Regions from separate parts of the Lacticaseibacillus sp. YLM2-1 genome, predicted to be linked through region 2. Evidence: predicted binding sites of a transcription regulator. Region 2 holds the regulator's gene; the other holds the start of a gene.
What was found. Region 2 encodes LexA, which represses DNA repair genes until DNA is damaged. Its sites were predicted from a motif close to CNAACANNTGTTNG; they were not measured.
Positions count from the first base shown of each region.

Region 1: the regulator LexA is predicted to act here: its motif matches at 12,875-12,888, upstream of recA (recombinase RecA).

Region 1 is NZ_CM152617.1:2,627,612-2,643,896, forward strand. It holds gene AC07KQ_RS12700 (excinuclease ABC subunit UvrA) at 28-2,556, shown strand; gene AC07KQ_RS12705 (aldo/keto reductase) at 2,620-3,624, opposite strand; gene AC07KQ_RS12710 (Cof-type HAD-IIB family hydrolase) at 3,926-4,738, opposite strand; gene AC07KQ_RS12715 (hypothetical protein) at 4,801-5,145, opposite strand; gene AC07KQ_RS12720 (hypothetical protein) at 5,453-5,716, shown strand; gene AC07KQ_RS12725 (YoaK family protein) at 6,005-6,682, shown strand; gene AC07KQ_RS12730 (histidine phosphatase family protein) at 6,688-7,374, opposite strand; gene AC07KQ_RS12735 (Cof-type HAD-IIB family hydrolase) at 7,419-8,231, opposite strand; gene AC07KQ_RS12740 (ribonuclease H family protein) at 8,328-8,810, shown strand; gene AC07KQ_RS12745 (LysR family transcriptional regulator) at 8,816-9,718, opposite strand; gene AC07KQ_RS12750 (aminotransferase-like domain-containing protein) at 9,968-11,170, shown strand; gene recA (recombinase RecA) at 11,475-12,668, opposite strand; gene AC07KQ_RS12760 (DUF554 domain-containing protein) at 13,068-13,766, shown strand; gene AC07KQ_RS12765 (DUF7679 family protein) at 13,924-14,397, opposite strand; gene AC07KQ_RS12770 (hypothetical protein) at 14,717-15,055, opposite strand; gene AC07KQ_RS12775 (fructose-specific PTS transporter subunit EIIC) at 15,104-16,285, opposite strand, start outside.
Region 2 is NZ_CM152617.1:762,510-778,794, forward strand. It holds gene AC07KQ_RS03610 (alcohol dehydrogenase catalytic domain-containing protein) at 1-331, opposite strand, end outside; gene AC07KQ_RS03615 (hypothetical protein) at 584-946, shown strand; gene AC07KQ_RS03620 (hypothetical protein) at 1,084-1,563, opposite strand; gene AC07KQ_RS03625 (AI-2E family transporter) at 1,556-2,722, opposite strand; gene AC07KQ_RS03630 (hypothetical protein) at 3,227-3,421, shown strand; gene lexA (transcriptional repressor LexA) at 3,550-4,176, shown strand; gene AC07KQ_RS03640 (hypothetical protein) at 4,307-4,780, opposite strand; gene AC07KQ_RS03645 (AEC family transporter) at 4,794-5,741, opposite strand; gene AC07KQ_RS03650 (flavin reductase family protein) at 5,764-6,381, opposite strand; gene AC07KQ_RS03655 (hypothetical protein) at 6,643-7,551, opposite strand; gene AC07KQ_RS03660 (5-formyltetrahydrofolate cyclo-ligase) at 7,646-8,206, opposite strand; gene AC07KQ_RS03665 (DUF488 domain-containing protein) at 8,214-8,570, opposite strand; gene AC07KQ_RS03670 (magnesium transporter CorA family protein) at 8,774-9,709, shown strand; gene AC07KQ_RS03675 (LysR substrate-binding domain-containing protein) at 9,934-10,809, opposite strand; gene AC07KQ_RS03680 (malolactic enzyme) at 11,258-12,925, shown strand; gene AC07KQ_RS03685 (AEC family transporter) at 12,929-13,915, shown strand; gene tpx (thiol peroxidase) at 13,961-14,458, opposite strand; gene AC07KQ_RS03695 (flavodoxin domain-containing protein) at 14,732-15,211, shown strand; gene AC07KQ_RS03700 (helix-turn-helix domain-containing protein) at 15,278-16,234, opposite strand.

The DNA.
Region 1 (16,285 bases), 1.1 Mb from region 2:
TGTCTATCTTTTTAAAGGAGTGGTTTGATGGCAATTCCCGATCATATCAGTGTTCGCGGCGCTTACGTTAACAACTTGAAGCATCTCAATGTTGATATTCCGCTTAACAAACTGGTGGCGATCACTGGTCGGTCTGGTTCCGGTAAAAGTTCATTAGCCATGGGCGTGTTATACGCTGAAGGTATGCGCCGCTACATGAGTGCCTTGTCCACCTACACCCGCCGGCGCCTTGGCCAAACAAGTCCTGCTGCTGCTGACTCAGTACGCCATATCCCTAGTGCCATCGCTTTGCGGCAGCGGCCAACCGTTCCAGGCATCCGCTCAACTGTCGGTACGGCCACAGAAGCGCTCAACGTCATTCGCCTCATGTTTTCCCGTCTCGGCTCGCCGGTTTGTCCTAATGGTCACCGCGTGTCGCCAACTCTCGATATTGCCAAGGCAATGGATCTGCCCAATGACGGTGAAAGTGGTATGGGCATGATCACTTGTCCGACCTGTGGCGTCCGTTTCATGGCTTTTGCTGCTGAAGATTTCGCCTTCAATTCAACTGGCGCCTGCCCGACATGCGGCGGTACTGGTCAAGCGCGCACACTGGCCGCCAACCGGCTCATCCCTGATCAAACACTGACAATCCGTCAAGGTGCCGTGGCCTCGTGGCGCTTACCCGGTCGCAATTTTATGCCTTTTGTCGCACAAGCAATCGGCATTGATATTGATACGCCTTTCCAGGACCTGCCAAAAGATCAGCAAGAACAGGTTTGGCACGGTGAACGTAAAAAATACGCCATCAATATCCCCAGCAAAACCGGCAAAATTTTTCATATGGACCATGCACAGTACGAGAATGCCTTCAATGCGGTCGAAGATTCTTTAGCGACGACCAAAAATGAACGCGCCATTCAGCGGCTGAATCGCTTCTATGAGTTTGGCATCTGCCCGACCTGCCATGGCAGCCGATTTGCCCCGAAATTATTGAGCCAGCACCTAGTGGATCAAAACATTGCTCAGGTTAGTGATATGACTTTAACGCAATTAGCCGCGTTCATTCCCGAAATTTATCACTGGTTGCCAGCAGATATGCAGTCACTGGCGCACGATATTATCCAAGAACTGACGCAATTGCTTAAGCCCATCATGGACCTTGGCCTCAGTTACCTGACCCTGAGTCGAGCCGCGGCTTCCTTATCGACTGGTGAATTGCAACGCATTCAGCTCAGTCGCACGCTTCGGACTGAAACGACCGGCGTACTTTACGTCCTTGATGAACCGTCCATCGGTCTGCATGCTGCAAACGTTTCTGGATTGCTAGAAGTCATGCACGGTTTGGTCAATCAAGGCAACTCGCTGGTCGTTGTGGATCACAACACCGCCATCATTGAGGCAGCCGATCAAGTGATTGAGATTGGTCCCGGTGCAGGCGTTGCTGGCGGCCGACTCATTGATCAAGGTAGCCCTGAAGCGATCAGCCATGATACCCATTCGTTGATTGCACCCTTTTTAACCGGAGCGGCTCCCTTGATTGTTCGCCCGCAAGCCGGTGAACAAGAAATTAAGCAAACCAAACAACTGCAATTAACCGTAACTGATCGATTTAACCTTCATGACCTGCATGTCCATTTTCCAGTTAACTGCTTCTCAGTGGTATCCGGCTTTTCTGGTGCTGGCAAGTCAACTTTGATTTTTGACGCCCTAGTACCAGCGCTGTCAGCAACTGCTGACCAACCAGCTCCAGCATTTGTTCGTGATCTTGACCGCGGCGGCCTGCGCCATGTAGTTGCGATTGATGCTACGCCGGTCGGTAAAAATGTCCGCTCAACCGTCGCCACCTACACAGACATTCTCGACCATCTGCGACACCTTTTCGCCAGTTTGCCTGATGCCAAAGCCAAGCACTATACGAGTAGCCATTTCTCTTACAACGTCAAAGCCGGCGCGTGCCCGACATGCGGCGGTACCGGCGTCATTAACTTAGATATCCAGTATCTGCCTGACATGCAGCAAACTTGCCCGACTTGTCACGGCCGTCGCTACAACCCCGAGGTTCTGAAAATCAAATGGCAGCAGCACAGCATCGCCGACTTGCTAGATCTGGACGTGGACTCCGCCTTGACCGTTCTGAAAGACGAACCGGCTATTACTCACACATTGCAAACCCTGCATGACATGGGCCTCGGTTATTTGCATTTAGGTGAAAGTACCCCGACGCTGTCTGGCGGTGAAGCGCAGCGCCTGAAGCTAGTTGCCCACATGGGACGCTCCCAAAAAGACACGCTTTTTGTCTTCGATGAACCATCGGTAGGTCTACACCCCTTGGATGTTCAAACGTTGATCGCTGTTTTTCAACGGTTGCTCAAAACCGGTGCAACGGTTATTGCCATCGAACACGATCTAGACGTCATCGCTAACGCTGATTATGTCTTGGATCTCGGACCAAAAGGCGGTGCAGAAGGTGGCCGCGTCATGGCTGCTGGCACACCGCAAGCAATCGCCAAACAAGGGAAAGGTGAAACTGCCCCTTACTTGGCGGCCCATCTGGCGGCCTTTCACGTTAAGTAGGCTTGACAAAAAGAGATGCCTCGGAAAGTGATGACCGAGACATCTCTTTTTCATACATCAACTTTAAACGTTCAAGATCGAATCAATGTGGCTGATTTCTTCTGCATTGAAGGTCAGATTTTCGGTTGCCTTCAGGTTGTCTTCCAAATGATCAACCGAGGTGGTCCCGATGATGACACTGGTGACAACTGGATCACGTAACAGCCATGCCAATGCCATTTGCGTTAACGTCTGGCCACGGTCATGTGCTACTTCGTTTAACTCGTTCAGCTTCTTCACAACCGCGTCTTTCCCATGGGCAAAAGTGGCTTGGTTGGTCGGATGAATTTTGAACGTATCCGGAATACCATTCAGATACCGATCCGACAACAAGCCTTCTGAAAGCGGCCCATAAGCAATTAGGCCGGCGCCATCGGCTTGAAGAGCCTTCGTTAGGCCAGAAGTTTCAGCCTCACGATTAAACATGTTGTAACTGAACTGATTCAGCACAAATGGCGTATGCAGATCTTTAAACATCGCAATCGCATCTTTGGTTTGCTGGGTATCAAAATTCGAGATCCCGATGTAAAGTGCCTTGCCATCACGCACCGTCTGATCAAGCGCATTGACAGTTTCTTCTAAATCAACCGTATCATCAAAGCGATGCGCATAATAAATGTCGACATAGTCAAGCTGCAGGCGTTTGAGTGAATCATTCAAGCCTTGAATGACCGCTTTGCGCGAAGTCCCAACACCATATGGGCCCGGATGAATCTCATACCCCACCTTAGTGCTGATCACCAATTCATCTCGATAAGCCTTCAAATCCGTTGCTAAAATTTGACCAAGCAAACTCTCGCTGCTGCCAAAACCAGGTTCATGATCACCATTACCATAGTGATTCGCCACGTCAAAATGAAAGACACCATGATCAAAAGCGTCTAAAATAACCGAACGGCGTGGGCCAAATGGATCAAGATTGCCATAATGCTGCCACAAGCCAAGTGAAATTGCCGGTAGCATCAAACCGGTTTTCCCGGCATGACGAACAGGCATCTTGTCATAACGATCAGTTGCTGCATAATACATGACTTTTCCCCCTCTACACGTTCACGAGTGCAGAAACCTGCATACAAGCGCCTTGAACGCTTATACGCCAGTTTCGACCGCACCAGCTCACGCTTTGACTTAAACGCGCTCACCGACCCAGGAATCATGTATACAAGCCCTGAACGCTATGGTCAAAATTCAACCATCGTATTCAAGCCAATTTGCATACGGATTTCTAACCGGGCTGTCTCACGCTCATAAAAACGTTTACCATCTTCTATGGTGGCAAACGTTGGCCCAACAAGCAACTTAAAAAGTCAATTTTTTAATATAAAACTACTTATTTTTCAAAAAAATCGTTCAAAAAGTTAGCTACACCATCATCCACATTGGCATCTGTCATATAGCGGGCAGTCTGCTTAACCTGTGGCACAGCATTTTCCATCGCCACACTAATACCAGCAGCCTTCAGCATGCCAAGATCGTTGAGACCATCGCCAAAGGCAATCGTTTGCTCCGGACCGATTCCTGTGAGCGTCTGCAACTCCTTGACAGCCGTGGCCTTATCAATATGTTTAGGAATGAGTTCAAGGTTAGTATGTTCAGAGGCTGAAACATGTAAAACATCCTGTGTTTCTAACGCTGCCTTCCCCTTAGCCAATGCTTCCGAATCATGCGGGCCAAAAATGATCCCATTCGTAATTGCAGGTGCATGTGCTAACAAATCATCAACTGATGGTAAGGCTACAACGTCAATGCTCACCGAGCTGGGGGCAAACTTGCGTGCAGCTGCTTCAATGGCAGGCGGCACTTTACCTGTGTAATAAACGGTATCATCGCTGAAATACAAGGCGTTCAGGCCCAACTGATCGGTCACAGTTTCAACCGCCGTAAGTGCCGCTTGCCCCAAAACATGATGCACCCGCTCGCCGGAAAAATCGTAGACAGCACCATTCGATGCAATAATCGAAGCTTCTGGTTCGAATTGTTTGGCCACAACCTGCGCTAAAGCGTGCATACGCCCGGTGGCAACATAAAAAGAAGCGCCGCTAGCAACGGCAGCTGCGATGGCCGCTGCCGTTTTGGGCGTAACGTCATGATGATTGGCGGTTAGTGTGCCGTCAATATCACTAATAATTAAGTATCGCGGCATAACCGTTCCTTTCTACCCTAAGGACACAAATGGCGACCGATCACCATCGGCCGCCTTATTTGTTAAAGTCCTTGCGGTAATCCGTCAATTTGATCAGCGTACCAATCGTTCCATGGTGTTTCAGGTGCGCCTTGCGCATTAAAAGTTACCTTAACTTGCTTCAAAAGGTCCAACAAGTTACCGGATCGGTTAGTCAGAAGACCGGCTGTCAATTCCTCGCGAGTCAGTGGTTGATTATCAAGCAAGTAATGATTAATATCTGCTAGATTCCCCTGCGTATCAATTTGGGAAAAAACATCGAGACCGGCGCCGAAGAAGCGATCCAAGTAGAACTTTGCAAAAGTTTCCAATGCTGTATGTTGTGCTGTTTCATTTAATTGATCAATCGTTGTGTTGCTTGCTGCCATAACTATTTTCGTCCTTTCTGCTTTATTCCATTATAACCACTTTTGGTTGCGTTTTGGAAAACATCGTCCCACAACGATCACAAGTTTCACATAAACTTACACGTTGCCGTCGACCACCATTTTATGAGTGCTCCTGGTCATATTCATTAATGAAAAGATAGTGTTTGATGACATTTTTATAGGAAATCAAAAATGCCATAAAATATTCGTCTTTTTTGAAATTTTACGACTTTGGTCTCTTGCTATTATGGAACGTTTGTTATAATATGCCAAATATGTTGGGGATCCGTGAAAGGCTGGAGATTTTATGGAAAAAGAAAAATTACATCTCGGTGACGCGGTTGTTTGTCATGTCAAAGAAGATATGGAAGCACCTTTTACCGGAAAAATAGAAAAGGTTTATGAGAACTCGGCGCTGTTGAGTATTACCGATTATGCTGATAAAGACCGGCAGAATGCCGCAGAGCTCAACTTTAAGATTGTCGCAAATTTCCACGCGATGACTCAGAACCTCGGCGGCGGCACTGTCTTGGCGTTCCCGCCAGAACCAGCCGAAGAGCCAAAAAAATAAACGTTCCAATCACATTGTCTCACAATATCACTGGCATCTCGTGCCAGTGAGTGGTTGTTATTATTTACTTAGGGATCTTCAACTCAAACAAACAAAGTCAAACCGGTCGACAGGACAGCCTGCTGATCGGCTTTTTTTAGTTAATACCCAAGACAACTTTCATGGTCATTCATGAAAATCAGCGTAAAATGAGTCGCAAACAATCTATCGCAAGAGCGCAAGCCAGTTAAGCTCGAAGTCTTATATGCGGGTTTCTGGCCTGTAAACGCGTTTAAGGGAGCGACCAACATGAACGAGAAACCCTATCCAGTCCACGAAAGTCTTTTGATCGGCACACTGCTCACAGCAGCTGCTGGCAGTTTTGATGCTTTCACCTATCTCTTACATGGTGAGGTATTCGCTGGCCTGCAAACCGGGAACGTCATCTTGTTGGGTATTCATCTCGGTCAGGCGCAATGGACTACCGCTGTCCGTTACATGGTACCGATCTTCGCTTTCATGTTCGGCACCATGGCCGCCCGCGCACTGCAACTGCAGGCTGGCAAAAAATCACGACCTTTAACCGAACAACGGTGGCTCATTCAATACGAAATCACTTTGATTCTTATCGTGACATTGTTTGGCCACTGGCTGCCTGATCTAGCCGCCAGTGCTTTGGTTTCACTCATCGCCGCCGCGCAGCTACAGGAATTTCGCCGTTTAAAAGGCGGCCCTTTTACTTCACTGATGATGACCGGCAACCTCCGCACCGCGGCGCAAAGCCTTTATGATGGCTTCATCCGCGGGCAGCAAAAAGGCCGCAAAGACGCGGCCACAATTGGGACGATTATTTTATCATTTGCTACCGGTGCTGCCGTGACAGGTATTTTAACGACCCTGATCGGAACTTATGCTTTAGTAGGCGCCGCTTTGTGCCTCGTCTGGATTGATATCATTTTTTGGCGTGATCAGGTTGAGCTTCACTAAGCCACTTAATTAGCGGCTTGACCTGCATGCAAGAAACTAAGGTCATTGAAATCCGTCACAGTAAATCGATCATTTTCCCACATCAGTTTCGTCACGCTAGCATTGTCTAGCATTTCGCGACCATCAATGTTGTAGTGAACATAATTCAACCACATGAGCGCCGCTGTCCCGTGTGAGACGACCAATACTCGCTCCCAGTCTTTGGCGACTGCCTCTACAGCAATCGCACGCAAAGTTCGATTCAAGCGTTCCTGCACCATGCGGTTCGTTTCCGCCTTGTTTGGGTGCTGATCCATATTCGCCGTAAAAGCTGCATCTGCCGTCTGGGCCAACGTTATTTCTTGATTGGCCAATGCATCGTGAAAGTTAGCAATCCCCATGGTCGCTAAGGAAAAATCATTTGCCAGTTGACCTTCGAACTTGCCGTAATTTTCTTCACGCAACCCCATCAAGGTCGTCACCGGTATCGGTTCATCCAAACCGCTCAAAACAAAATGGGCAGTATCTACCGCGCGGGTTAAATCGCTGGCAAAAGCCGCGTCAAAGTGAATGTTTTTAGTCTTAAAGCCTTGACCCAAAGCTTTAGCGTCCGCAATGCCTTTTGGCGTCAGTGCCGAATCGGCCATGCCTTGCACTCGTTTTTGTACATTGAATTCTGTTTGCCCATGACGGACAAGATAAAGCGTTGTCATGTCTAGTTGACTCCCATAATTTTCATTTTTCCTGCGACAATGGTTTAAGCCAGTTTCAAATAATCTGCCAAATAGTTTGCCACCCCATCATGCTGATTATCGTTAGGGGTCTGCGCATCGGCGATTGCAAGAATCGCAGGACGGGCATTTTTCATCGCAACACCATGACCCGCAAACTGCAACATATCAAGATCATTCATGTCATCGCCAAACGCAATGATATGCTTTTGATCGATTCCGTATTGGCCCGCCACGTAGGCAAGTGCCCGTGACTTACTGGTATTCTTACTTGTCACTTCAAGCGCAGTGTATTCACCACTCCAAGCACCCCACGTTTTGGCCGCCAAATGCGGATACAATGCGTTGACTTGTTTTGAAACTGGATCAAAAGTTTTAGCCGTCATAAACATCGTGACCGAAATAGGCGGCTGCCGCAAACCTTGCTCATCTAACAGCGCCTTAGGATGCGGACGATCTGGCAAAAACGGAATGTTCGCGTATGGTCGATCAGCCACCAGCAACTGTTTCCCTTCTGCCACCATAACTTTAAAGGAAAAGTCGCGTTTTAGCTGCCGTAACGACAGTGCCACCGGAATGGGAATGGTGACCTCTTGCTCATAACGCCAGTGTTGGTGCGGGATGTGAATCAGCGCACCGTTGAAATTGATCATCGGGCCATGAAGCTGCAAGTCGTCGTAGAAATGTTCCGAAATCGAATCCGGACGGCCAGTTGTAATGACAACGAGATGTCCCGCGGCTTGTGCCTCGCGGAGGACGGCAATCGTGCCAGCGCTTAATTGTCCATCCGCATTCAAAGTCGTGCCGTCTAGATCCAGTGCAATAAGATAGCGTTCCATGCAGCAGCCTCTTTTCAAAATTTTTTCTTAGTGATGTGTCTAGCCATCTAAAACGCGTTCCCCTACAATAGATAGCAGTTAGAAAGCGAGGAAATCATGGCTGAATCAATTGTACTTTATACAGATGGCGGTAATCGCAATACAGGAAATCAGGCGGGTGGATCGGTTCGCCCCACGGATAAAAGCGCATGGGCCGCATTGCTGATCTACGGAGATCACGAAAAAATGCTATCTGACGGCGACTATGGCCGAACGAATAATTATATGGAAATTATGGCCGTTATTCAAGGCTTAAAAGCCCTCAAACGCACAGATATTCCCGTCGATGTTTATTCCGACTCTGCTTACGTCATCAACACCATGCAGCAACGTTGGTGGGTAAAATGGCAACAAAACAATTGGCGCAACCATGGCAAACCAGTTAAAAATGCCGAGCTTTGGCAGGCCTTGTTGCACCAAGTCAATCGCTTTGAAACGATTACCTTTCACAAGGTCAAAGGCCATGCCACCAATCGCAACAACAATCGCGTCGATGCGGCCTTGAATCAAACCATGGACCAGCTTGACGATCATGTTTAACTATTTTACCCCTGATGGCCGAGAAATGCTTCACCATAAGTCTCAGCTAAGAAACTATGAATCACCTGCTGCATGCGCTGCACAGAAGGTGATTTTTTTATGGTCGGATTAATCACGAGACACAGCGTCCGCTCAAAGGGCTCAGAAAATGGGTACATGTTGACATCGCCAACTAACTTCTGCACCGCTAGTTTCGGCAAAATGCCCATCCCCAAACCTGATTCCACCATCGACAGAATGCTTTGGTCATCAATTGAATAATTAATTGCATTGCTTGACACATGGTAGCGGTCCAACGCATTTTTGGTATCTCGATCATAGTCAATCTGCTGCAAAATGAAGTTCTGCTTATCGACATCGGCCTGTGTCACTGTGCGGCCGTTTTTAGGCTTGAATTGCTTGGGCGTGATGCAGTAGATGGGATCCTTTAATAACGGCTCTACCACGACGCCAGGACCAACTGGTAAGGAGGAAAAACCAATGTCGGCAGTTCCCAGTCGGACCGCTTCAACAATCCGGTTAAAAGTGCCTTGCACCACGCTAATTTCAATGTGCGGATAGCGCTTTTTGAAGCGGCGGATAATTGTTGGCAGCCAATTCGTCGAAACCGACGAGAACGCACCAATGCGGATGCGGCCGGTATTAACCCCATTAATGTTGTCCGCAACCTGCGTCAGCTGCTCCTCGAGATTCTGGATGCTTTGAATAATCGGCAGCACCTGCGCCCCGTCTTCAGTTAGTGCCACTCCCGTTCGATTACGAATCAAGAGTGGGAAACCCAGTTCTGTTTCCAGCTGACTGACACTATGACTCACGGCACTCGGCGTTACATTCAGCTCCGCCGCCGCTTTCGCTAATGTGCCTCGCTCCACAACCTTGCTAAAAACTTCATAAGAAAAGTTAGCCATTTGCCCCTCCTTGAAGTGACACCAACTGTCACTTCGTTGTGATAAATCCTTTTAGACTAGGAATAACAGCTGTTCGTTCCTTTTAAGGTGAATAAAATTCATCATAAACTGAAATAGTTGAGCTTTACTCAATCATACAAGCCGTTTTACACTAGTGTCAATAAGAAAACGTTGGTACTTCACCAAAGCATCAACGTCATAAAGACGTCGGCACCCGTTTTAATCGCAAACGTCAAAGGGGGATTCATCATGAAATTCGCAACACGTACTCAAAAAACTGGTCATTCAGGTTTAGAAGATCTATTTGCTGCTTCTGGTCCAAATGTCATTTCATTTGCCGGTGGTTATCCAGATCGCGATTTATTCCCGACAAAACAACTTAATCAGGCATTTAGTCAAAACTTTACAAGTGGCGATAGGGAATTGCTTCAATATGCCAGCACAGAAGGTTACGAACCATTACGTGCCAAGATTGCAGCTCGTCTGCAGACAACTGGGATGCAGGTCGACGCCGATGACATCATGATGACCCAAGGCGCTCAACAAGGCATCGATCTAGTGGCGCGGTTAATGTTGGATCCAGGCGACGGTTTGGTTGTTGAAGCCCCAACTTACTTAGGTGCACTTGCTGCTTTTAACGCCTATCAACCCACCTATTACGAAGTACCGATGCAAGCTGATGGCATGGACATCAATGCCTTACAACGCATTCTAATGAGTCGCAAAGTCAAGTTCATCTACACCGTTCCTGATTTTCAAAATCCTACTGGGGTTGTGATGTCCTTGGCCAAGCGGCAGGCAATTATTCGCCTCGCCAACCAGTATGATGTCATGATTTTGGAAGATAATCCGTATCGCGACCTTCGTTATACTGGCAAAGCCTTGCCGACGATCAAGTCACTTGACACAGAAGGACGCGTCATCTATCTTGGCAGTTTTAGTAAAATTCTTTCTCCAAGTCTGCGCATGGGCTGGTTGGTCGCTGCGCCCAATCTTTTAAAAGAGTTGCTGGCCTTAAAAGGCGGCAGTGATCTGGAATCCAGCAATCTGGTAATGCACGGGATCAATACCTATATGGAAAATAACGATCTTGATGCACATATCAGGGAAATTCAGGATTGCTATCGTGAGAAAAAGAATGCCATGGTGGCGGCGATGAAGCGCTATCTGCCAGAAGAAGCGCACTTCACTAATCCTGACGGCGGCTTCTTTATCTGGCTCACCATGCCAGCCGGCTTCGATATGGGCGCGTTCATGAAAGAACACCTATTACCGGAAGCCAATATCTCCTATGTGCCATCAACCAATCTATATGCGACAGCGGCTTTGTCCAACGGTGCCCGGTTGAACTTCACTGGTCCTAGTCTGGCGCAAATTGATACCGGCATGAAAGCTTTGGGTGCAGCATTAAAGGTTGCCCTGCAACACAATCTGGTTGCCGAACAAGCCTAGGCTATAACGCGTTCAAAAAAACTCGGTTAACCTTAACAAAATGACAACGTAACGATCACATTTTCGTCACACTTTGCCGGTAGTATTAACAGCATAGAAGTGAGCCACCCACTCATTCCTAAACCCCAACCTAATTTTCATTTTTCTCCTCCAAAGAAAAATCGGTGATTGGCCCCCATCCGATCACCCAATAACAAAAACGCCCGCTGCGATGGTAGCGGGCATTTTTGTGTTTTGAAGACAAAAAATCGCCGCACACTTTCTCAAAGTGTAAACGGCGATTAATCAAACATCCATCAGTTGCTTAAACTAACCGATCAACCCCAAAGCTGGCAGGGTCATCTTTCTTGTCGGCTTTCTTTTCAGTATCAGTGGTCGTTGTCTTTTCGGTCTTTTTATCAGCAGATGCCTGATCGTCTTTCTTATCATCCTGCTTCTCATCGGTTTCTTCAGGCTTCTTTGGCGCAACTTGTTCACGAATCTTTTCTTCGATTTCCTTAGAAATTTCCGGATGTTCATCCAAGTAGTGAGATGCGTTGACAAGTCCTTGGCCCAAACGTTCCTTGCCATAGTTATACCAAGAGCCAGACTTGGTGATGACGTCAATGTCATTGTCTTTATCGGTTGCCAAGTTAATCATATCGGTATTGTGTTCAATCCCGTGACCAAATGACATCGTGGTTTCAACCGATTTAAACGGCGGTGCGACCTTATTCTTAGTGACTTTCAGTTTGCTAGCGAAGCCGACAACATCTTTGCCGTCTTTCACCTGCTGCCCACGCTTGACTTCAATCCGCACAGACGCATAGAATTTCAAGGCACGGCCGCCCGGTGTCACTTCTGGGTTGCCAAACATCACGCCAACTTTTTCACGCAATTGGTTAATGAAAATAACCAGCGTATTGGTATTGTTGATCGAACCGGCCATCTTCCGCAGTGCCTGCGACATCAGCCGGGCTTGCAAGCCCACATGGCTATCCCCGATGGCACCTTCAATTTCAGCCTTGGGAACCAAGGCTGCGACAGAGTCAATGACGACAATATCAACAGCCGCTGATTCAATCAGCATTTCAGCAATTTCAAGCCCCTGTTCCCCAGAGTTTGGCTGAGACAACAGTAAGTCGTCAATATTTACGCCAAGTTCCGCCGCATACTTCGGATCCATCGCATTTTCGGCGTCAATGTAAGCCGCCTTGCCGCCTGATTTCTGCAATTCGGCAATAGTCTGCAACGCAATCGTTGTTTTCCCGGTACTTTCAGGACCATAGACTTCAACGATTCGGCCACGCGGTAACCCGCCGACACCGAGTGCAAGATCCAAGGATAAAATGCCTGTTGAGACGACATCAACCTTCAGTTCCGGTCGATCGCCCATCTTCATGACGGCACCTTCACCAAAGGCTTTCTTGATCTTCTGAAGGGCTTTTTCTAGTTCGGTATCGCGATCTGTAGCATCGGATTTAGTATTATCATTCTTTGCGGTCGTTTTCTTAGCCATACTTGTCTCCTTAAATGCGCTCACTGGCGCAAAAGTCTGTATGTAAGCACCTTGGTCACAATAGCTCAACCAGACCACTTATATCCCAGTCTTTAACCATGCCAGTTCACGCTTTGTCTTATAAAAATGCGCCAACAGTTTCAAAAACCTGTGCACGCTATTTTAAACATATACATCCGAGTATCAATTTACGCTGTCTCCATTATCGAACATGCGTTTGTTTTTTGCAAGCTTTTACGTTAAAAAAGTCATCCCCAAAAATTGTATGCAGGTGACTGCTTTATTTTACCTGATACTGACACCTTTTTGGTAAAAATGACGCGTTATTTATGGCACACAAGCATGGTATGATGAGGCGATTGGCTTGATACTACAAAATATGTAAACGAGGAAAATGAAATGATGTTCATGGGTTCTATTGTCAATGGGTTGACGATTATCGGTGGCGGACTCTTAGGCTTGATTCTCCACAGTATTAGCGATCATGCTAAAGATACTGTCACCAAAAGTCTTGGGCTTGGTACCTTCGCATTGGGCATTCAAATGGCCTTGCAGACAAAAAGTTTTATTGTTATGGTCATCAGCCTTTGCCTTGGCGGCTTGATCGGTGAGTGGTTGCATATTGAAGATGGCATGAACCACCTCGGTTTAATGTTGGAACAGCGCTTTGCCCGCGGCAATCAGCATTTTGCGGAAGGGTTCGTGACCGCCACCCTGATTGCTGTCATCGGTGCCATGGGTATTTTAGGCGCGATTCAGGCGGGCGTTTCTGGAGACAATACCACGCTATATACTAAATCCGTCATGGACGGGTTCATGGCGATTATGCTGACCGCGTCACTCGGGGTTGGCGTGATCTTTTCCGCGTTGCCAGTGATCATTTATCAAGGCACAATCACACTCTTCGCCAGTTTTTTAGTCCAATTCGTTCCCAAGGCATTGATGACGAACGCACTCCGCGAAATTGGTGCAGTCGGCGGCTTAATGATCTTGGGGATTGGGTTAAACTTGATGGGCATTACTAAAATTCGTATTTCTAATCTGCTGCCTGGCTTGCTAGTCCTTGTTGCGATCCTAACTGGTCAGTATTTTCTATGATTAATGATTGAACCATTTAGGAGGAGGCTATTGGCAGATCATAAACTGACCGGTTTGAACGGTTGTGGTGATAAATCAGAGCAGATTTTTACCAAAAAAACGACCCCCTGCTTCACTGGCATGGGTCGTTTTTTTTGGTAAAAGTGCCGATTATGATTCAGAAATTCGGAATGAGCCGCTGCTTTTGGCGATGGAAACGATAGTAAACCAGTTTGCAATGCCAATCACGCACGACACCCAGCAAGTGCGAATTGGCATCATAATACCAGTAGCGCAGATCATCTTTTAGGTACTGCTGATTCAACCATGCATGATCGTGCCGCAAGAAAGTATAACTTTCAAGCATGTCCTGCTCTCGCCAAACATCAGGCAATAAGAATTGGCTACGGGTAAACCGTTTTAAAAACCGATCTGAATAATAAACCCGCTCAATGCGACCGACAAACAATGCCGTCTCGCCTTTACCCACATATGGCGCCATGGGCACAACAATCAAACCACCGCGTAAACGTTCAAACCAGTCTGTTTGCTGACTGACGTTAATGGCACGTGTGACATCCTTGGGTAACCGAAAATCCAATACTAAACCATCCGGGCGTCGAACCCGAGCAACGATGTGTCGTTTTTTCATATAAAGTTCCCCCAAAACAAGTGAGCGGTCTTCAGCGCGGTTAGCAGCCAGCGTGTAAGCGGCCTTGGCCGTGATGGTCGCTCTTTGACCATTGCGGCCAAGGTTCTTACACGCTGGCTGCTGCGCTGAAGAGCGCGTTATGGTGAGCGCGAGCAGGAGCGCTTAGAAACCGGAACATAAGTGGGCTTGAACCCAAATGGCCCGATCTTGGCCATTTGGGTTCAAGATCCTTATGTATAGGTTTCTGCGACTGCGAGCGCGTTATAACTTGGCCTATAGGCGACTTGTACTAATGGCAAAAGTTTAACACTAAATGACCTCATCTGCATTGAAAACGCTTGTTTCGACAAAGTTTTTTTAAACAGTTCTGTCTGTAAAGCATTGTTCTACGCTCTTTTTTAAATGTGAACAATGTCGCCACAAAACGATAACCAATTGTTGGATTTGTCTTCACATTTCGTTCACACCCTGCCGGTAGTATAGGAAACATAGAAATGAGCCACCCACTCATTCCTACAAACCCCAACCCAACTTTTTCATTTTTACTCCTCCAAAGTAGCAATCGTCGATCGTCCCCCAAACGATCGCAACAAAAGGGCCGCCCACCCAGCGGTCCTTTTTGCTGCACCCGATCACAAGCAACGTGAAAAATTCCCAATCAAAAATGGCCTCCCGACCGAACGTGTCAGAAAGCCATTTTGGTTAATTAACGATTAAATAGATCATACAATGCATCTGGTGTCTGTGCTGCTTGGAAACTCTTGACGAAGTCTTCGTGCGTCAGCAACTTTGCTGTGTTGGACAAGTACTTCAGATGACTGCCGCTGTCATGTTCCGGGATCAAGAAGGAGATCACGGCATTGACAGGCTTGCCGTCAAAGGTTTTCCACTCAACAGGTTGCGCCAAGTGCAAGATCAACATAGCCGATCGTTTGATGGTTTCATCTTGAGCATGCGGGATGGCGATCCCTTTTTCCATCCCTGTTGATCCTTCCTCTTCACGCGCTACGTACTTTTTGAAAATGGCGTCTGCGTCGGTGGCAAGTCCATCCTTGACCGCCATGTCAGCTAGATAATGCAAAACATCATCTCGCGTCTTAGCAGGTACGTTGACCTCAATAAATTCTTTGTTGAGAATTTCGCCAGGATCAAAACTTTGATCATCATCGGTGGTTGGTGCAGGTTGATTGCGAGCATCGTCGACAGCTATTGGGGCAGCAGCGACATCGTCATCGGCAGCTTCGGTTGCTAACGCCGCTTCAACAACACCGGTTTTTACACCACGTTTTCTAGCCGACCGACCAGCGATCATGGCAAGCAGAACACCTGATGCTGCGGCGCCTACCAGAATCCATGCAACCCAGAGAAATGGCTTATTGACCAACGGCAACACGATGAAGCCGCCATGTGGTGCAGGCACCTGAATGCGTGACATGTAAGTCAAAACAGCCGCAATTGCCGAACCAACCATGAATGCTGGAATATTCATTAACGGATTCTTCGCGGCGAATGGAATCGCGCCTTCTGTGATATGCGTCGAGCCAAGAAGTGCATTGACATAACCAGCACTGCGTTCATCGCGGTTATAAGCTTTCGGGTTGAGCAGAACCGAAATCGTTGTTGCCAACGGCGGGGCAATGCAGGCCGCTGATACACCAGCCATGAAGAAGTAATTGCCTTGTGCCAGTAGTGCCGTCCCGGTCAGATAAGCCGCTTTGTTAATCGGTCCGCCAAAATCAGCGGCACACATAACGCCAACGACAATACCTAGAATGATCGGGCTGGAGCTTTCAAGTCCTTTTAACCAAGCCATTAAGCCTAAGTTCATCGCCTTCATTGGCGTATTAATCAAAAACATAATTGATCCGGCAATGAAAACGCCTAATAC
Region 2 (16,285 bases):
AGCGGGCATCAACTGCCTGATATTGCTGATTACTGCCGGGACGGTGTGTTGTACCAGCATAGATGACGCGATCACCAGGCTTGAAGCTGGTGACATTGGCACCGATCTGTGTAATCGTCCCGACTGCATCATAGCCTTGAATTTGCGGTGTTTGATGCTTTCCAGCAACTTGTCGGCGTTTCGTATCAACAGGATTGACGGAGACCCCGGCAACAGCCACGATCACTTCGCCTGACTGGGGCTGCGGCATTGGCAGCTTGAACTGTTGAAGACTGTTGGGTGCCGTGATTGGCAACCCTTCTGTAAAGCCAATTGCAAGATTTTGTGTCATCGAAATCGCCCTTTCTGTAAATAAAGACCTACTGTGATTGTAACCTTTTTCCACGAATAGTTGGAAGTTCCGGTTTTTTTTGGTAAAATGTGCAAGATATTGCAAGGAACAGTATGGTGTTGGCACAGTTGGCGGTTGATGAATCTGCAGGTTATGAACCATTGATTGTCATACTACCGGTCACCATGATGAAGACAGCGTGTGACGCGGCAGTGTTTCTAAGTCGAAGATCACATTTAAGGAGGCTGCATAGTGAAAAAACTTGGTACTAAGCGCGAATTGATCGGTGTTGTCATTGTCTTGCTGTTGGCAGCAGTAGGATTTGCGCTCTTTGCCTGGTATACGATGCGGCCAACAGATACCATTGGCACGATTGCCACGATTTCTTTTGGACTTGTTTTGTCAGCATTGATTGGCATTGTCCTGATTTTAGACACGGCAGCGACCACGCGCTGGCGCCGATTCTGGGTCGATCTACTTTTTGCGGCATTGATGTTGACCCTGATTGATTATTTCTTCTTAGATACCACGGCACCATGGCAGATGTTGGTGGCAGGAGCAGGGGTCGCTCTGGCGATTGTCGCATTGCTGGCCATTAGAAAAATCGATGAGTAAGTTGCTAAAAGAGTCAGATGAATAGGGTATAAGCCTAGTGAAAGTAAATGAAAACTCCCTGAAAATTTTCAGGGAGTTTTTTGTCGATACTTGCTGATGGTAACAACTTGGGGCAAACGCTATTTGTTATTGCATCGCTAGTTCATGCGTTGGACAGTCACAGGCACTGTTTTTGGCAAAACTTTCGTGAGTTCCGTCATAAAGTTTTGAAGACTTGCTTGGAAAGTCAGGCGAACCATGCGCCGTTTGCTAAGAGCGAAAACGGCAACAACCCATTCCTGACCATTAGGCAAACTAACCGGCGTCAACGTGATGCTGGACATGTTCGCGTAAGGAATAACGCGCGCCAGAATACCATTCGCGATTAAGCGCGTTGGCGCCAATCCACCGGTACCAGCCATGATCGACAAAACCAAAAAGATTGAGATGAAGACAATGTAAGGCAAATTGTCGACCCGAGTGGTCATAAACCAAAAGCCTAGGAAAACTGCCCACATCAGCTGGGTGACAGCGTAACGAGAAGCAACTTGAATTTTACTTTGCCAATAAAGATAGTAACCGGCAAGCGCCATCAGGATGACGTCAAGGCCGATCAGAAAAACATTAAAATTATTCATGAGGAACTCCTTTTTGCTTCGTGTCATCTGTGGCATGCTCGGCTTCATAGAGCCCGGAAACCTGTTGATACCAACTGAAGAAGCGGGTGACCACGATCTTCAACACGGCGAATCCTGGAATGCCAAGAATAACGCCGACTAAGCCGAATAGATTACCTGCTGTTAACAACACGACGACAATGGTGATGGGATGTAATTCAAGTTTACTCCCCATCACAAGCGGTGAGATGACTTGTGTTTCGATGAGCCATTCAATGAAAAAGACGATGATGACAGCTAAAATCATTCGCGGAGAGGTTAGGGCACCCATGATAAGCGGCGGAATCATCGCCAAGGCTGAGCCAAAGTATGGGATCAAATTCAGTGGGCATGCCAATAAGCCGAAGATAAGACCATAACGTAAACCGATCACTGAATAGCCGACCATGAACATCACGGCAACGCACAAGGCAACGGTGATTTGACCTTGGACATAAGAACCGACCTTTTCATTCATCTCATGCAACATTTGCTTGACTGACCGGCGAAGTTTAGTTGGCACGATATGAAGTACCATCGGCGTAAATTTGTCGCCGTCTTTTAACATGAAGAAAAGAATGATTGGCGCTGTTGAAATGGTGATGACGACATTACCAACAATGCCAATTAAGTTCTGTAGTTGAGAAATTGTGCCGGTTACGAACGCGCCTTGTTTACCAGTGAAGAAACTTTGCACTTCTGCTGCAATCTCATTGAGATCATGCTGTGAGAGAATATTCTGCTGGTCATTCAGATTATCCAACCATTTGCCAATTTCATCAAAGATTTGCGGCGCTGAATGGACAATACTGGTAATTTGATTGCTTACTGCCGGAATGAAACGCAACAATCCCCACGCCAACAAACCGATCAGCACAATGAATAACAGGCCAATTGCCCAACCACGATGAAGTCCGAATTTTTCTAATCGATTGATAATCGGGACAGTAAGGTAGAAGAGAATGCCGGCAAAGATAAACGGTGGCGCGATAATCCCGAGAAAATCCAGTACTGGCTGGAAAACCCACGCAATTTTAGTGAAAACGAAAATCACGAGCAATGCCAGTAACAAGTCAACTAGCAGGATCATAAACTTGCTATTAAGAAAGCGGCGATAGAGCCACGAGTCGGTATGTTTCAAGGGGGTACCCTCCTCTACAATTGTGATACCTGTTGGATGTATAAGCTTCATGACAATAACAAACGATGAGAGTGACTAGCCAGATTTGCGGCAGGGCCCTGTTCACGCTCATTAAAACGCGTTCACAGGCACAGAAACCTGCACATAAGGACCTCCCAACCCAAATGACCCAAGCCCGGCCATTTAGGTTGGAGGCCACTTATGCTCCGGTTTCTAAACGTGCCTGTTCACGCTCTGTACCATTAATGATACTCGACTCATGGTCATATTTCGAGGATAGCCGTGTTAAAAGCGGATTGATTTGATGTTAAAAAAGATTACATAAAATTTACAAACAACATGGAATAATCGTTACAAATCTTTAAAAACCCTAAATAAAGGCATCAAATGTAAATTTTATGTATACAAAGGCTTTACAAAACTCAAAAATTGGGTATGATTAGAGTCACAACCAAAACGGTGAGTATATGTCGGTTTATCCGATACGGAGAGGAGTGACCCCACATGACAATCCTACGGGGCGCAAAATGGACATTAATTACTCTGACCCTCGTGGCAACCTTGCTGTTATTCAGCAACTTTGCGACAGCCGGCATTTTGTTAATCGCGCTTGATATTTTCTTGAGTTTCTTCTACGCGGTCATCAAAAGCAGATGTGATCGGCGTCAGATGCATAAGATGCCATTATTGCATAATTAATTTAAGGATGAGGTCCACAGATGCTTTTTATCTGTGGACTTTTTTGCTATTTAGGCATAAAATCATTGCAAACGTTCGTTCGCTTTGGTATGCTTTGTGTAATCAATTAGAACTGAGGCGGTGAGCGGATGCCAACACAAGCAAGTCAGAAACGTTGGAAACAAATTTTACAATCAATCTATGATGCAATCGAGGATCATGGGTACCCGCCCACGGTTCGCGAAATCGGCAAATCAGTCGGTCTAAGTTCGTCAAGCACGGTGGCAGCGTACTTGGAGAAATTGTTGGCGGCGGGACTTATTGCTAAGGATCCAGCGAAGCCGCGGACGCTTGAAGTGACCTCAGCCGGACGTGACTTCATTGGCGTTCAGGATCACGGTATTCCGATCGTCGGCACAGTTGCTGCAGGGGTCCCGATTACGGCCATCGAAAATATCGATGATTATTTTCCGGTACCAGACGATCTTCCGTATGCCGCTGACGAATTATTCATGTTGCGAGTTCAAGGTAATTCAATGATCAAAATCGGCATTTTAGATGGTGACCAGATTATTGTCAAGAAGCAGAATGACGCCGAGAATGGGCAGATTGTTGTTGCAATGACTGAGGAAGATGAAGCCACTGTCAAGCGATTTTATAAAGAAAAGAACGGCATTCGGTTACATCCTGAAAATGACAGTATGGATGATATGTTTTTCCCGGATGTAACGATTCTTGGCATCGTTGTGAGTTTATATCGGCCGGCATTAGTTTAACCATTTGAAGTCGTGAATGACTAGGCATGGCAACTTAAATCCAATTAAAAATGTACCATCAACAAAAGAGACATCAGCTGTGATCCCACAAAATATAGGATCACGGCTGATGTCTTTTTGCTCAGACACTTTATTGGTTTTGTTGGGCGAGGCGATCGAGATCGTCTTGTGGCACCTTTTTATAAACGGGACCATCGGGCAACTGCTTTAAGTTACCGGTTTTTGTTAATTGAAATTGTATCGTATTAGCAGAGGCTTGCGGCTGCGCTTTACCAGTGAAGGTGAAGATTCGGCCTTTGAGGGTCAAATCAGCAGCAAAAATACCACTATCAGTACTTTCAAAGACACCATCTCGATTGGCTAATGTTTCAAGATAGTAGCCGCTGGTGGATGAGGTGACTCGAATTGCTTTGGTAGCATCTTTTGTTTGGACGAACGCATGGCCAACCAATGTACCTAAGGTCGCTTTCGGAACAGCTTTTTTGACCGTGTGCGATTGTGATGTTGCGCTCGATGATGATGTTGTCTTTTTTGGGGTTGAGGTAGTTTGTGAGCAGCCTGATAAGATCAAGATTGCTGCTAGTAGCAGATAGCGCTTTTTCATTCGACAGCAACTCCTAGTGAATGAACTGGATGCAAGTCATCACGATTGGGATCACGATCATCGAAAGCAGCGTTGTTTCGGTGACCATGATAGCAGCGTAATCGGAATCCGCATCGTACAGTTTGGCAACAACAGGCGCATTGGTCATGACCGGCATGCAAGATTGCAAAATAAAGATTTGTTTCATCAAAGTTGGGACAGGGGCGAAGGCGACAAGCGCCGTCATGAGTAACGGTGCAAAGAGGAAGCGGCCACTGAAAATACCCAAAGCTTCTTTGCTGATTCTTAATTTACCCCAGCCTGCTTGATGCAAAGCAATGCCAATGAAGAACATGGAGCCGGGAACAGTTAAGGCACCGACATAAGTCAGATCGGCCATCAAGAAAGTCGGCAATTTGATTTTTAAAAGCACAAGCACAATCCCTAACATAAAACCGAGTAACGGTGGTGAGAACACTTTTCCAAGTGCCTTTTTCAAATCAAATTTAGCTGGGCGCGGGCCGTCACCTTGAATAAGGTAAACGCCGATGGTCCAAAAAATGGTGGTGTTGGCCATGTAGTAGACCAACACATATGGCAGACTACTTGGCCCAAATAAGGCTAAGTTGACAGGCAAGCCGATAAAAACTGTGTTGGAGTTAAAAAACATTGACTTAAAGGTACCCTTACGTGCATGTGGCACCTTCAATAAGTAGCAAACCAGAAATGATAAGGCAAATAGGATCATCATGGAAAGGACTGGGAAAAACAAATCTGGCAAGAGTCGCAGCAACATTGGCGCCGTGAATTTTGAAGCAATCGTGACAATCATGTAGGCTGGCAAAGCAACTTGGGTGACAACTTTGGCAATGATTTTACTTGAATGGTCATTAAACCACCCGCGTGCTGTCAGAAAATAGCCGATTGCGATTAGAATCAAAATTTCAAGAACACCAAAAACACTGGAAATAAACGCGGTCAAATACTGACACTCCTTTATAAAATTATTTTGGCCGCCGCAGTGTAAAGGTGCGTCCAAGCTCGGCGTATGTCGGCCCGGCGAGGCGGGCAATCGGCGCCAAAACGGTGGGATCAATGTGAAGCGTTGTCGGATCAAGAACCGTATCGGCAAAATGGAATCGGTGCACTTCTAAAATGAAAAGATCAGTCAAAATGTCACCATCAGCGTTACGAATCGGCACGTATTGATAAAGCTTGGTTTCAAATCGAACACGCGCTGCCTGCAACCCCGGCACCTGAATGTCCGTACTTGCAACTAACGGCAGGTCAATCAACGACAACTCGCTTTGATCAGGTGCTAAGCGGGCAGCTGTTTGATTCATGGCCTTCGTGAGATCTGCACTCACGATGTGAACAACGGCCTCGTGGCGCGCCAATAGATTTGCAGCGGTATCCTTTGCCTGACCCCCATCACGTAAAACTGCTACTGACAACAGTGGCAGTTGGTTTGAAATCCCGGTCGTAAATGAAAAAGGCGCTAGGTTGATGAGGCCAGTCGTGTTTTGCGTGGTAATCCAAGCGATTGGCCGCGGGATGATACTGCCAGCCAGCAATTTATATTGATCACGCGCGGATAAGTCGGCGGCAGCAAGGTTGAACATCGTGGTCCTCCAGAAAGTTGGTAACGCGGCAGGTGCGTTAAATTGAGTGGGTCGCATTTGGGTGTGGTCATCAACTTGATTTTGCCCACTATGGTTGCAAGTTTAGCGCAGGCAGTTGGCGGCGTCAAAGTGGAACCATCATTTGGCATCATTGATGTCAGTCATGGCATGTTTTTTAAAGTCATCACAAGGATGTCATTGATCATATAAAAACTGACACCTGAAAAGTCGGGTGTCAGTAAGATTTTTTAAGGAAATCAATTAACTGGGATTACTGTTTGAAGCTGACGAGCTGCTGTCTGGTGACGGGGATGGTTGTTCACTAGATGGGTTCGAATTGCCGTCAGTTTGGGACTCGTTTTGACCGTTATTGTTATTTCCATTATGATTGCTACCGCTATTATCAACCGTGCTCTGTTGACTTTCCACACTCGGCTGAACAGAAGGCGCTGGCGCCGCTGATGATGGTGGCTCGCTTGGTTGGCTAACGATGACCGGTGCGCTGCTGACAGTGCTTGACTGTGCGCTGGCTGTTTCTTGCGTGGTTTTGAATTTAGCCAGACTGGTTAGCTTTTTCTTCGATTTGCTTAGTGGCAAATTGGTCTCAACATAGCGATAACTGTGCGGTGTTTTGTTTTTCAGCGTAATCGTGTTGTTCAACTCGGATGTGAGCGTCTTGGTGTAGCTTCGAACAGTGCCGGTCGCGCCATCGACTGAATACTGGCGAACGGCAGTCGGCTTATTGTTCTTGTACGTCGTCGCACTGGCGTATTCATAAACATTAGCGTGTTCGGATGTCAATGTTAGTTTGCCATTTTTACGCTTAAAACTGCCGGTGTCGTTGACGACAAATGGATGCCCATGAGGATCGAGAATGAGCAGGCGAGTGTAGGTTTGGTCATCTGTCAGCTTAACATAGACGGTTAAGTCATGTTGATCACGGTCTAGATCGATGACCGTGCCCGAAGCCTTATAAGTACCGCTGTTAAATGGGTGTGTGACGGTGACTGAAGATGAAACACTGCTGCTGGAAGATGTCACCGGGCCTTGAACTTTAGCACCGCGAAGAACGAGCCACATAAAAACAGCTACAAAAATAACCGCGGCACCAATACCGGTGAGCGTGAGATAAAGCGTTCGACGATTCTTGCGAATACGTTCACGTCGCATATTGTGCCTCCTGAAATAAGATGAAAAAGGTTTATTTTAATATAAGGAATGTCCAGTAGAAAGGCAATCTTTTACCAAATGCTTAACCTAACCGTTACACAATGACATCCCCATTAGCAAGAATCAAGGTTTGAATTGGCACATCAAACGGCTCCACAGGCCAAGCCACATGCGGAAACGCCATCACGGGTGGTACCAGTGTGATCGTGGTGCCGCGATAAGTTGTCAGAAAGCGATCATAATAGCCGCCACCGAAACCGATGCGGTACTTGTCAGCCAGCGAAAAGCCAATGCCAGGCACCAAAATGAGATCAGGGGCGGCATGAATCTGATCGGCTTGATAAGGCGGCTCCGGGATACCAAAAGCACTGGTGATCAGCTTGTCTTTGCCAGGATCAGGTAGGAAAACCATTTGCCGCTTGGGCATGACCCGTGGTAAGTAGACGGCTTTATTGGCGTCGTGGGCCGCCTGAATAATTGGCTCGGTTGGGACTTCAAACGGTCCGCTTACGGTAACACCGATGCTGTGAGCACGTTGCCACATAGGTGTTTGAACTAGTGCGGCCAAAAGCGTTGCACTGGCAGCCTGAGTCGCTTTCTGGGCGGCTTTCAGACGTTTTAACTGAAGCGGGCGAAATTCGGCTTTGCTTGGCATAGTGACCTCACTTTGTTTTGAGTAGTTCGCTTAGAACAACGGCTTGGTTATGCGTTTCGTCCTTGGCACCATAGAGCATAATGACTGGCTCTTGTTCATGTTGCTTCAATGTTTTGATGAAGTCTGGCAGGTCAGGATTAGCTGCTAACTCAGCTAAGTACCGCTTCTTGAATTCAGGGTACTTTTCAGGGTCGTGACCAAACCACTTCCGCAACTCAGTGGACGGCGCAATGGTTTTGGCCCATAAATCCAAAGCAGCGTTAACTTTGCTGATGCCCCGTGGCCAAACTCGGTCAACAAGGACACGGAATCCGGATGCTTGCGGTTTTTGGTAGATGCGTTCAAGTGTTACTTTCAAAATCATCACCTCACTGACTATTCTACCAGCCTTGGCAACTAGTGGCCGAAGGGGAGGATAGATACGTTATAATAAAAGAGAACGTGAACTGGCGCGTGTAGCAATCCGCGTGTGAGCATTTTGTACGGGATTGGCATCGCGGACAAGGGTGCATACAGAACGGCCTCTGCGCCAGTAAACGCGCTTTAATACGGCCAAGAGGTGTTGAAATGATTACGCGTTATCAGATCCAGCTACGAGGAAATATGCAGGTAACCACAGACGATCAGGCCAACTGGATTCGAGTTTCGGCGCCGTTGCCTCAAGAACTACAGACGCTGGCGACGACATACGGGCTGCCAGCAACCTATCTGGCGGCAGCAACCGATCAACATGAAAATGCGCGCGTGGAAGGTTTAAATCCGGCAGATCAGGTGCCAGGATTGATTGTTTTGCGTTACCCGGTTGAAACAACCAGTGAAACGGGGTTTGATCAATACAATACCGTACCTATGACCATGATTCTACTGAATGATCGTGTGATCACGATTACCCACGATCCCTTACAAGCTTTCGATGATTTAGCTCAACAAAAACTTTCTCCTAAGCCTGAAGAGTTTGCACTGGAAGTCCTGTGGTTGGTACTGCATCAATTCGTGATTGCAATGGACAAGCTGAATGATGAAACCAAGCAAATTGAGCGCAGCTTAGGTAAGGCGGCCAAAAACACGCAACTTTATCAGTTGATGGCCATGCAAAAAGGGCTGGTGTTTTTTGATGCGGCCTTGGATCATTCTGGTACGCTGCTTAAAGCCTTACGCGACGGCGAGCGCTTTTTTAATACGAATGGGTACTTACGGCGGTTGCATGATGTTGAAGTTGAAGTGGTCGAGGCTCAAACGATGGTTCGGATCACCGAGAAGTTGCTGACGCAGTATTCAACTGCCGTGAGTGCCATTGTTTCGAATAATTTAAATTTGATTATGAAGGTGTTAACTAGCATCACAATTATTTTGACGATTCCAACCATTGTGGGTGGTATATATGGCATGAATGTTCGCTTACCGTTTGCCAACGCTTACTGGGCTTTTTGGTGGTTAATCGGCGGCACAGCCATCTTGTGCGGCTTGGCGGCATGGTGGTTGTGGCGTCAGGATTACTTTTAGCATTAGGTACTTTGAAAATGGGTGTACAAATCCCCGTGACGTATCGCTATCGTCACGGGGATTTTGTGTGCGTCCGTCAGCCTGAGTAGAAACCGGCGCAAGTACGAGGAACGTGATGGCCGGCCTTAATCCTTGCGACCTAGATCCTTATGCGGAGCTTTCTGGGTTGGTGAGGCACGATGTTGCAGACGAATTAGTCTGTTTTCACGACTGACATGACAGCGTTAGTTTGCCGCAAGGATTTGATTAAAGTGCTGCATTGCCGGTGTCAAAACACGGTCTTTGCGGCGGACAATGGAAATGGTGAAAACCGGCTGTTTTGGATCAGTGAGTTTGACAGCCGCAAGATGGTCATCAGGATTGATGGCGAGATTTGTCAAAAAACCGATACCGACATTTTGCGCCACCATTTGCTTAAGAAGTTGCACATCACCGGTTTGATAGACCACGTTGGGGATGAATGCCGACTGTTGTTGAAACCATGTGAAGGCGCGAGTGTGGACGAAGGCTTCACTGAGCGTCACAAATTTTTGCATCGCCAGTTCCGCGAATCGAACCTTGTCTTTTTGGGCCAACGGATCTGATTCAGGGGTAATAATGACAAATGGCGCCGTGCCGATTTGGCTGATCGTCAAATCTGGCTCCTGTAATGGTCCACTGGCGCCAAGTAAGGCAAAATCAAGATCGCCTTGTTTGATTTGGTTTAGTAAGGCGGCGGATCCTGCTTCAACTGTTTGCAATTGTGGCATTAAGCCCGCGGCAATAAGCTGCGGTGCAATTTTTGGAAAGAAGTAGTTACCAATAATTGGTGGCAAGCCAAATCGAATTTTGTTGGTCTGATCCCACGCAATTTCCTGCTGCGCCAAGGTCAACTGCTGAAGGATCACTTGGGCGTGTGCTGCTAACTGTTTGCCAGCTGACGTGATACCGATGTCGTGATGACGCCGATCACGAATAATGAGTTGCGCTTGAAAACTGTCTTCGAGGCGCTTGATGGCGGTGGTAATCGTTGGTTGACTGACGGCAAACTGCTCTGCTGTTTGTGAAAAGTTGCGGGTCTGCGTTAGCGCCAGAAAATATTCAAAATCGCGTGTGTTCAAAGTGTTACCTCCATGAAACGGTTGATGGGGAATAGAAGACCAATTCTTTGATTAAAGCATATAAAAATATTTTATCACTCCTGCTGGGTTTGACTATAAGATTTGTCGGCGTGTAATGTGACCTGCTGTAAAGAAGAAAGCCCGAGCAATGGCTGGTTGCTAACCGCGCTGGCTGGTGCGCACCATAACGCGCTCCCCAGCGCAGCAACCTGCGTGTAAGAACCTTGGTCGCAATGGTCAAAGAACGACCATCACGCCCAAGGCCGCTTACATTCCGGTTGCTAATCGCACTGGCTCGCGCTCAACTATAACGCGCTCGCAGTCGCAGAAGCTTGCGCATAAGGACCTTGAGTCAAAATGGCCAAGATCGAGCCATTTTGACTCAAGCCTACTTATGCTCCAGCTTCTAAGCGCTCCTGCTCGCGCTCACTTAGAAGGAGTGTTGATTTTGAAATATACACCAGAGCAAATTATTAACGATCCGTTTTTAAATAAGGGTACCGCCTTTACTCAAGCAGAACGGAATCAGTATGGCTTGAATGGTTTGTTGCCACCAGCTGTCCAGACCTTGGACCAACAAGTTAAGCAAGCTTATGCTCAGTTAACGACCAAGCCGACTGATCTGGCTAAGCGTCAGTTCTTGATGACGCTTTTTAATGAGAACCATGTGCTGTTCTATAAGCTTTTTTCCGAGCATATCAATGAATTCATGCCGATCGTGTACGATCCAACGATTGCCGATACGATCGAAAATTACAGTGCGCTGTTTGTCAATCCGCAAAACGCCACTTATCTGTCGATTGACGATCCTGATCATATCGAAAGCGCGCTGAAGCATAGTGCCAATGGCCGTGATATTCGCTTGTTAGTCGTTAGTGATGCTGAAGGCATCTTGGGAATCGGCGACTGGGGCACCCAAGGCGTAGATATTTCTGTCGGCAAGCTTATGGTTTATACCGCTGCTGCTGGCATTGATCCGAGTCAAGTTCTCCCGGTTGTGCTGGATGTTGGCACCAATAATGAAGCACTATTGAATGATGATCTTTACTTGGGCAATCGGCATAAGCGGGTATATGGCCCGAAGTATCGTAGCTTTGTTGATCAATTTGTCACCACGGCAGAGAAGCTATTCCCTAATTTGTATCTGCATTTTGAAGACTTTGGTCGCAGTAATGCTGCCGATATTTTAAATGAATACAAAGACCAGATCACCACGTTTAACGACGATATCCAAGGAACAGGGATCATTGTGTTGGCTGGTTTGCTTGGTGCGATGAATATTTCTAAACAGAAGCTGACCGATCAAGTTTATCTGAGCTTTGGTGCCGGAACAGCCGGTGCCGGCATTACGTCGCGGGTATATGAAGCCTTTATCGAAAAAGGCTTAAGTCCTGAAGAAGCCAAAAAGCATTTTTACTTGGTTGATAAACAAGGCTTACTTTTTGATGACATGTCTGACTTGACACCAGAACAGAAGCCATTTGCTCGCAAACGCAGCGAATTTGCAAATGCCGATGCGTTGACGAATCTTGAAGCCGTTGTCAAGGCTGTCCATCCAACTGTCCTAGTTGGGACATCAACCGTGCCTGGAACCTTTACCGAAAGCATTGTTAAGGAAATGGCTGCGCATACGGAACGTCCGATTATTTTCCCGTTGTCCAATCCGACCAAGCTTGCGGAAGCCAAGGCTGACGATTTGATCAAGTGGACAGATGGCCGTGGTCTGATCGCAACTGGTGTACCAGCGGCTAATGTTGACTATCAAGGTGTCAGCTATGCAATTGGTCAAGCAAATAATGCTTTGGTTTATCCGGGCCTTGGCTTAGGCACCATTGCTTCAACAGCCAAATTGTTGACAGATTCCATGATCTCAGCAGCAGCGCACAGCTTAGGCGGTATTGTTGACCCTGATGAACCTGGTGCAGCGGTATTGCCGCCAGTTTCCAAGCTGGATCAGTTCAGTCAGACTGTGGCAATTGCGGTTGCTGAAGATGCGGTGAAGCATGGTCTGAACCAAAAGCCGATCAAAGATGCTAAACAAGCGGTTGCAAATATGACATGGCAACCAGAATACCGGCCACTGCCGGATTCACTCGAAATGGACTTGGGGGAATAAACGTTGACTGCATTAAGTACATCCATTCAAAGTGTTCTGACGATTGTTTTGCTGATCGTCGTAGGTTATGTGTTGCGGCGGCAAGGACGCTTTGATGATCAATTTGGTAAAACAATTTCTGATTTGTTAATGAAAATCGCCTTGCCAGCATCGATTTTCATCTCGGTCTTGCAACGCCTAACGTTGGATAAGTTGGTGAGTCTATCATCAGGCCTTGTTTATGGCTTTGGTGCCGTCATTTTAGGCTACCTGATCGCTTTCTTACTGGTTTGGTTATTAAAAGTGCGCCCGGGTCGGCGCGGGACGTTCATCAACATGTTTGTGAACGCGAACACCATTTTCATTGGTCTGCCACTTAACCTCGCCTTGTTTGGCGATAAGGCCGTTCCTTATTTTCTCATGTATTATGTGGTGAACACCGTGTCGACGTGGACTGTCGGGGCCTTCATCATGGCGTGGGACGATCCAACCCAGAAGAAATCAGAAAAAAGCAGTACTGGCTTCAACTGGAAAAAGTTGTTGCCAGCACCGTTAGTCGGATTCTTAGTCGCTTTGGTTTTCCTGTTGTTGAAGATTCCGTTTATTCACGTCGGTTGGTTAAGCTTTGCAGTGAATGCCCTTGATTATGTGGGCAGTTTGGTCACACCGTTGTCATTGATTTACATCGGGATTATTTTGGCCGATGCCGGTCTGAAAGCGATCCGCTTTGACCGCGATACCATCGTGGCTTTGATTGGTCGTTTTGTCATTGCGCCTGCATTAATCGCTGGTTTGATTCTGCTGGGGATGCATGCTGGGTTCAACGTACCAGGTCTTGAAGCGCAAACTTTGATCATTCAAGCTGCTGCGCCTGGATTGGCTGTATTGCCAATTCTTGCTACTGAGGCGCATGCCGATGTTGAGTATGCGACAAACGTGGTCACAACATCTACCGTCTTGTTTGTGGTTGTCGTGCCAATTTTGATGATGCTCGTTCAGGGCTTAGCTTAAACGTACGAAAAAAGAAGCCGATCATGGCTTCTTTTTTTTGTGCGATTAATGTTGATGAGCTTCTAGATAGGCTAAAGCGCTTGTGTAATCAGGCTCATGTGTTTGTTCGGTGATTAGTTCACGATATTTGACAGTGCCGGTGCCGTCCACGATCCAAACGCTGCGAGCATCGGTGTGATTATCGGCCACAAACAAGCCCATAGCCTTGCCAAAGTCGCCATTTTGATCAGACAACAACTGCATTTTTTTCACGCCTTCAGCGGCACACCACGACTGTTGTTCTTGTGGGGTATTGGTTGAAATTGTATAGAAGTCAGTATGATCAAACGCATCCATATCTTCATTGAAATGTTTGGTTGAGATACTGCAAACGCGTGTGTTGATGTCTGGGACAACGCTGATTAACGTTAATCGCTTGCTTAAATCCTGGGTAGTAACGGGTTTTGCCTGTGCATTAGTAACGGTGAACGTCGGCAACTGCTCGCCGAGTTCGATTGGTGTACCATTCGTTGTTAATGCTTCGCCATGACGGGTTATTTCCAAAGGGCTCACTCCTTATATCGTTAATGTGGAATCGTTCAAGTTCAGTATCAGTGTACCACGATTCTGAATGCCATCAGTGTAGCATGCATTTGGATGAAACGAAATTCGAACAATTAAATTTGCTAAAATTCATTAGCATATATATTGACGCGAATATAATTATTTATGTACATTAACAATAAGCAAAATCATGCCAGATTTTTACAATTGACGTAATCGAAAATGTTAGCGAGCAAATAACCGGCACTGCAGGTGCGAGAAGGAGGTGGTCGAATGGAACAAGCATTGGTTGTTTACGCTTCGGAGACAGGGTTCACGCAACGGTTTGCCCTTGGCATTGCCCAAGCACTGCATTGTGAATTAATTGATGTGCAATTTGTCACCACTGCAGACCTGCAAAAACGCAAACTTATCATCTATGGCGGCCATCTCGTAGGTGAAAAAGTCTTGGGTCTAAAGGCCTTCTACCGCGAATTTCACCAGTCTTTACCTGATCAGTTGATAGTCTTTGGTAGCGGGATTATCCGACGGGAACAAGTGGCAATTAAGCAGATCAAGCTACAGTATCAGAACCGCTGCGTCATGCCTATCGATTTTTATTACTTACAAGGCCAACCCAAGCTAAGTCAAATGAACCTTTTTCGGCGTATCCAGACGAGCCTTGCTTTAAAACAATTAGGCGCCAGTCATTGCCCGGCAATTCATGAAACCATTCAACCTCTTTTGAGGGCAGTGGTGCGCTTGTTGGATTAGGCAAAGTTATGATCGATAAAATCGTAAAAAAAGCCGTCACTTGGGCGGCTTTTTTTGCTGGGGTACTTAATCGATATAGATGCCAAAGTATTTGTAAGCAGATGTAGCCGACTCATTTAAGATGATTCGTCGAGCGTAATTAAAATAGTCAGCAAGCTTTGAGAACTTGAGTGTATTGGCAATTTGCACGGCTTCGTTTAACATTGCTGCTCCTGTATCTCGCTGACCATAACGAACCTGTAATTCCCCAGTGCGAAATTTGGCACGTAAGGCGAATTCTGCATCTTGCTGCTCAACCAGTTCGACCTTTAACTGGTTTAAATAAGTCGCGACCATGTCATAATTTTGGCGCAGGAATTCAAGCGTTATCTGATTGTCTAGTAAATGGAATATCAACCTTGGGGCACTGCGGTAGTGACTGTAGTGGCGGCTTCTTTTTAAGGCGAGCGTCAATAATCGCCGTTGCGTTACAGGCGGCATGGCAATGCTAAAGATGATGAAAAGATAAATGTCGAATTCACCCCAATTCTCAATACGTTGCAAGTATTGCTCGGTGGCATGGGTTAAATCAGGTCTGATGGGCAACTGATGGGCTTTATCAACGACGAGTGATTGAAAAGTTGCAAGAATGACGACGCGCGCATTGACTGCCAATTGTTGCTTAAGATTAGGGTGTCGGTCAAAAGCGGCTTGAGCACGGCTAATTTCCTCCTTCATTACTTGAATCGCTTTAGGGAAGTCTTTTGGGTCGGCGGACAGTTCCAAAGTCTGACCAAAATAAGTTCCCAGTAATCTGTCTCGGGTGGCATAGTCGTGCTCTCTCCCAGCAGTTACCAAAAATAGAAACTCTTCCGGCGTGGTGCTAAGTCGTTCGAGCAAGTGAGCTAACTTTGTGACTGTAATGTCACTTTGGTCGCGTTCTATCTTAGAAAGATAGGAACTGCTGATTTGTGCATCGGCGACTTGTGCAAGACTCATACTTTTGTTGGTGCGGATGGTACGAAGCAATTGACCAATCTTCATGACAGGTTGCCTTTCATATATGACATTTATTGTTTCTCTCAGCCTATACCT